Regions from separate parts of the Arthrobacter sp. Y3221159 genome, predicted to be linked through region 1. Evidence: riboswitches for the same ligand, from Rfam matches in the RefSeq annotation. Region 1 holds a riboswitch; the other holds the start of a gene.
The links. A riboswitch is a leader RNA that binds a small molecule or an ion and turns the genes downstream of it on or off. The one in region 1 is predicted to bind thiamine pyrophosphate.

Region 1 (3,013 bases):
CCGTACCTGGACATGCTTTCCGAACTGGACATGCTGCTGATCATGACCGTTGAACCGGGCTTTGGCGGCCAGGCCTTTTTGGACGTGATGCTGCCCAAGATCCGCCGGGCTCGCGCCGCCGTCGACGGTTCAGGGGTGAACGTAGCCATCCAGGTGGACGGCGGCATCACGGAAGAAACCATCACCCGTGCCGCCGAGGCCGGCGCCAACGTCTTTGTCGCGGGCTCGGCCGTGTACGGCAAACCTTCCCCTGCTGAGGCAATCGAGTCGCTGCGCGCGAACGGCCAGCTTGCCTTCGCATAGCAGCAGGCCGCCCCATCACCGTTACCAATCTTGAAGGACCCATAATGCGCGTTCACATCGCAACCGACCACGCCGGCATGGAGCTCAGCTCCCATCTGATCACCTCGCTCGCAGCCAGCGGCTACGAGATGGTGGACCACGGACCGGCCGCCTACGACGCCGAGGACGACTACCCCGCATTCTGCATCAACGCCGCCGCCGCCGTCGTGGCCGACCGGGCGGCAGGCATGGACGCGCTCGGAATCGTGCTGGGCGGCTCCGGCAACGGCGAGCAAATCGCCGCAAACAAGGTCAAGGGAGTCCGGGCAGCCCTCGCGTGGAACCTCGACACAGCCAGGCTCGCCCGCCAACACAACGATGCCAACGTGGTCGCCGTCGGAGGCAGGCAGCACAGCGTCGAAGAGGCCACGGAACTGGTCAAAGCATTCCTGGCAGAACCATTTACTAATGCCGAACGCCATGAGCGCCGCATCGGCAAAATCGCTACCTTCGAAACCACGGGCGAGATCGTCGAATAACCCCCACCAACAAAACCCCGGGCCAAGGTTGTCGTCAACCCTGCCGCCAGCCATCCCGGAAAGTTCTCCCGCTGCTTAGACCAGTCGGGGATCCCAACACCGACTCTCCCGTCCCGGGGGAGCAACCCAGAAAGGAAGATTCACATGAGCATAACTTTCGAGCCGACCGCCCTCTTCCAGGGGAAGCTGGACGAAGCACCGCTCGGTCCACCCCTGGCCGAAGTGCTGGGCGACGAGATTCCGACGCGGATCACTATCCCCTTTACCAGCGATGATTCCCGGATCCTCTCCGGAGTCTGGGAAGCTGACCCAGGCCTTTCACGATGGGAGTTTCTGGAGCGCGGCGAGTCGATCTACGTCCTTGAAGGCCGCATGGTGGTTACCGAGGATGGCGGAGAGCCGACTACCGTAGAGGCCGGAACCGCAGCTATCTTCCCCATCGGTTGGAAGGGCACCTGGGAAATCCAGGAGCGCATCAGAAAATTCTTCGTCATTTTCACGCCCTGACCCAGGGAAACTGTAAGGCCTGGACACGTGCCAGGCCTTACAGTTTGTAGCCATTCATACAACGACAGGGGAGCGCCGCCATCCGGCACTGGCCATGGCCGGGGACCGCAGGTGGGCGCTGAGAGTGCGGACAGCCGCAGACCCTCGAACCTGATCCGGTTAGTACCGGCGCAAGGGAGTCGAGTTCTCGAAGTCCGGTAACGGCAGTAGCCGCGTGCCGTGCTTTCCCCTCCTGTTTCCCAGGAGGATTTTTTCATGAGCACTGCAGCAATCAAGAAGACCACCAGCAAGTCCTGGCGCGTCGTGGACATCGTGGTGGCGGCCCTGATCGCCATCGCCGGCGGCGTGATTTTCTGGGCCTGGTCCCAGGGCGCGGCCGCGGTCTCCGGGCCCATGAACGCGGTTTACCCGCCCCTGACCGGCCTGATCGCCGGCGGCTGGATGATCCCGGCAGTGCTGGGCATGCTGATCATCCGCAAGCCCGGCGCGGCATTGTTCTGCGAGACCGTGGCAGCCACCGGTGAGCTCCTGATGGGCTCGCAGTACGGCGCCTCGGTGCTGTTCTCAGGCTTGGTCCAGGGCCTGGGCGCTGAAATCATCTTCGCGATCTTCGTTTACAAGAAGTTCAACCTGCCGGTGTCGCTGCTGGCCGGTGCTGCCGCGGGCCTGTTCTGCGGCCTGAACGATTCCTTCGCGCCGTGGGGCTGGAACATTGCGTACTCCGGCGGTGACAAGCTTGCCTACATCATCTTCACCGCGATTTCCGGCGCGGTCATCGCCGGTGCCCTGTCCTGGATCGCGACCCGTGGCCTGGCGAAGACCGGGGTCCTGAGCTCCTTTGCCTCGCGCAAGGCAGCCACGGAGTCCGTCCTCTCCTGAGGCCTGAAAGGTTAGCTGATGACCATCACCACCGAAATGTGCGTGGACAGCGATCCGTTGATCATTGACGGAGTCGAAATAACTTCGCGGCTCATTATGGGCATTGGCGGAGCCCCCAGCCTGGACGGACTCGGAAGCGCCCTCGTTGCTTCTGGGACCGAGCTGACCACCGTCGCCATGCGGCGCTATTCGCCGTCGGAGGCCGGTTCCTTATTCCAACTCCTGCTCGACCACAAGATCCGGGTGCTGCCCAACACCGCAGGCTGCTTCACGGCAAAAGATGCGGTGCTCACCGCCGAAATGGCGCGCGAAGCATTGGAAACCGACTGGGCAAGCTCGAGGTGATAGCTGACGAGCACACCCTGTTGCCCGATGCCGTGGAACTGGTCGATGCCACGGAGCAATTGGTCAACCGCGGCTTCAAGGTATTCGCGTACACCAACGATGATCCGGTCCTGGCCCTACGGCTCGAGCATCTGGGAGCCTCCACCGTTATGCCCCTTGGCTCACCCATCGGCACGGGCCTGGGCATCCTGAGCCCGCACAACATCGAGCTGATTGTGTCCCGCGCTTCCGTGCCCGTCGTGCTCGACGCTGGCATCGGAACCGCCTCGGACGCGGCCTTTGCAATGGAACTGGGGTGTGACGCTGTCCTGCTGGCTACAGCTGTCACCCGGGCACAGAATCCGGTGCGCATGGCCACCGCATTTAAACACGCAGTCCTCTCTGGAAGGCTGGCGAACCGCGGCGGCCGCATACCCCGCCGCGAGCATGCACTGGCGTCATCACCCTTGGAAGGACGAGCC
Region 2 (3,013 bases), on a different contig from region 1:
CCAGCGCCTCGCGGGCGAGTTCGGCAGTGAGGACGGCGTCCCGGGCAGTGAAGCAGCCGGCGGTGTTCGGCAGTACCCGGATGCCGTGGTCCACCAGGAGCTGGAACAGCGAGCCCGTCTCCGCCGTCGAGTAGCGCCGCATTGCCACGGTGGTCAGGGACGTGCCGGAGGCCAGGAGTGCTGCGCCAAGCCCGTCGAGGCTCGGGGCGCCCCCAGTCCCCATGATGAGCCGGGACGCCAGGGGCACCCCGTCGATAACCAGGGCATCGTCCAGGTTGGCAACGGCCGTGGTGGTCAGGGTATCGGATTCGGTCATCGTGTCAGCCTCCCTGCACTGCCGTGACAAGCTCGACGTCGTCACCGTCGGCGAGCGCCGTGGCGAACCATTGGCTCCGGGGAACAACCTGTGCGTTGTGCGCCACGGCGACACCCAGCCTGTTCCCGTCCTTGGCCTGGCCGTCAGCCCCCACGGTACGGCCGGTGACCTCGCTGATGAGGGTGGTGATGGAGGCCCCCTCAGCCACCGTATGGTGGTTTCCGTTCAGGGTGATATTCATGCTGTCTCCTTGATGTTGACGCTTGCAGCGGAGGTTTCGCGGCCGGAGAAGCGGCCAGGGTCGAACGTTTTCCAGCGGGGGTCCGCGGTGCCGTCCATCAGGTCCCGGCAGATGGCGCCGGCTGCGGGTGACAGGAGGACGCCGTGCCGGAAGAATCCGGTGGCCATGATCAGGCCGGCGATGTGCCCGCCCGGGTTGGAGCCCGGAGCGGCGGGCACCCTGCCCAGCAGCGGGGCGTTGTCCGGGGTCGCCGGCCGGGCCCGCGCCGTACATTCAAGCAATTCCAGCTCGGCCACGGCCGGGACCAGGACCTGCGCGTCCCGGAGTAGCTGATAGACGCCGCCTGCGGACACCGTTCCGGCAGCGGACCGGAGGGCTTGCGGGGGTACGGCACCGGCCCCGGCGAGGGCATCCTCACGCTGGGTGGCTCCGATCACCACCGTTCCGTCCTCCCGGGGGACGATGTACACCGGCACGCCGCGGACCAGGCCGCGGACGGTGGCCGTCACCAGCGGCCGGAGGTGCTGCGGTACGGCGAGGCGGAGGATGTCCCCGTAGACCGGCCGCAGCGGCAGGTGCAGGCCCGCGGGCAAGTCCATCAGCGCAGCGGCATCCAGTCCATTGGCCACCACGGTTTCTCCGGCCAGCACTGTGCCGCCGCCGGCGAGCCGGGCTCCCGCAACAGTGCCATCAGCCCACAGCAGGCCCAAGGCCCTGTCCGGCACCGCGTAGCCTTCCGCTGCGCCCGCAACTGCGGGGCCGCGGCCGGCGGCTTCCCCGGCGAGGGCGTTGCGAAGGCAGGACACCAGGAGCCGGGGATCCACCTGGTGGTCCGCGGGGGTGTCGAGGGCACACGCGATGGCGGGGCTGAGCAAAGGTTCCCGCCGCCGCGCCTCGCGGACGGTCAACGGCTCAACAGCCAGGCCATTGGCCTGCTGGACCGCGCGCAGGTCCATCAAAGCCCGGCGGTCGGCGGCGTCGGCACCCACGGCGAGGGTCGGCGTCGTCAGGTACCCGGTTTTCTCCCCGGACGCACAGGCCAGGTCCGCGATGAAGCCGGGCCACCGGGCGGAAGAGGCCAGCATCAGGTCCAGGAGGTCCTCTTCCTGGTAGTGCAGCTCGCTCACCGGTGCGAGCATCCCGGCGGCCGCCCAGCTGGCGCCGGAGCCGGGGGCGTCGTCGATCAGCGCGACGCTGCGGCCTGAGCGCTGTGCTTCCCAGGCGATCGCGTGGCCCACCACTCCGCCGCCGATGACTGCGACGTCGGCCCTGATGGTGCCGTTGGGGGGCTGCGGGGGTGCTGTGTTGGGGGTGCCCATGTGTCTCCTTCCCTACGCCGGAATTACCCGGATCAGGTCAAGCGGTCGGCTCTGACGCCCTCTCAGCCCGGCGCTTTATGACAGCTGCCGCAGGCTCCCGCAGTACGAGGCAAGTGTAGAGGAACTAGGCTTGCAGCCATGAATGTGTCCCACTCCGCTGCCGCTGCCGGCGCCTCCGCAACCGATGCCTTCACCACCGCCGAGGGAACCGCAGGGCTCAAGTCTGCCCGCCTCTATCTGTGTACTGACGCCCGCGCTGACCGCGGTGACTTCGCGGATTTCGTGGATGCCGCCTTCACCGGCGGAGTGGACATTATCCAGCTCCGCGACAAGACCATCGAGGCTGCCGAGGAGCTGGAACTGCTGGCCGTCCTCAGGGAGGCTGCGCAGCGCCATGGCCGGCTGTGGGCAGTGAATGACCGCGCCGACGTCGCGGTGTTGTCCGGCGCGCCGGTGTTCCACATCGGGCAAAAGGACCTCCCCCTGCCCGCGGCACGCACCCTGCTGAACGGCAACGCCGCCATTGGACTCTCCAGCCACACCCCGGAACAGGTTGATGCCGCACTCGTTGCCGCCGCAGGGCCTGCCGGATTGGACTATTTCTGCGTGGGGCCGGTCTGGGCCACCCCCACCAAACCGGGCCGGGCCGCCGTGGGACCGGAGCTGGTGAAATACGCTGCGGCAGCCGCGGCCAAAGCCGGCAACGAGGTGCCGTGGTTCGCCATCGGCGGCATCGACCACTCCAATATCAGCGAGGTGGTGGAAGCGGGAGCCCGGAGGATTGTGGTGGTGCGGGCCATCACCGAAGCGGCGGATCCCGCCGCGGCGGCGGCCTCACTCCTGGCCGTTTTGGACGCTGCCGCGTCCTGACCTGCCGGTGGGGCAACACGGCCCTGCCTTCTATCCCGCCAATGGCCTGCATATTCGGCGGTCTTCGGGCTAGGCTGATTTTCGTGTCACACCATCGGCTGGCTCCCAACGTCCATGAGCACAACAACGCGCTGGAAGAGGCCCTGGGCGCGCTGCGGACCGAGCTGGAGCTGCCCGGGCCATACCCTGAGCACGCGGTCCGGGACGCCGAAGCGGCCGTGGCCGCGCTGGAGCTTCCGTCCCACGACCTGACCGGGGTCGAATTCA

Region 2: another riboswitch for thiamine pyrophosphate. It lies ahead of thiO (glycine oxidase ThiO); the one in region 1 lies ahead of AC5RT3_RS04065 (ECF transporter S component).

Annotation. Positions count from the first base shown of each region.
Region 1 is NZ_JBNHFC010000002.1:362,004-365,016, reverse strand. Features, by position in the region: gene rpe (ribulose-phosphate 3-epimerase) at 1-303, shown strand, start outside; gene AC5RT3_RS04075 (ribose-5-phosphate isomerase) at 348-821, shown strand; gene AC5RT3_RS04070 (cupin domain-containing protein) at 966-1,328, shown strand; TPP riboswitch at 1,385-1,523, shown strand; gene AC5RT3_RS04065 (ECF transporter S component) at 1,584-2,207, shown strand; partial or broken gene AC5RT3_RS04060 (thiazole synthase) at 2,226-3,013, shown strand, end outside.
Region 2 is NZ_JBNHFC010000001.1:448,887-451,899, reverse strand. Features, by position in the region: gene AC5RT3_RS02140 (thiazole synthase) at 1-316, opposite strand, end outside; gene thiS (sulfur carrier protein ThiS) at 321-557, opposite strand; gene thiO (glycine oxidase ThiO) at 554-1,876, opposite strand; TPP riboswitch at 1,869-1,987, opposite strand; gene thiE (thiamine phosphate synthase) at 2,015-2,746, shown strand; gene AC5RT3_RS02120 (RNB domain-containing ribonuclease) at 2,830-3,013, shown strand, end outside.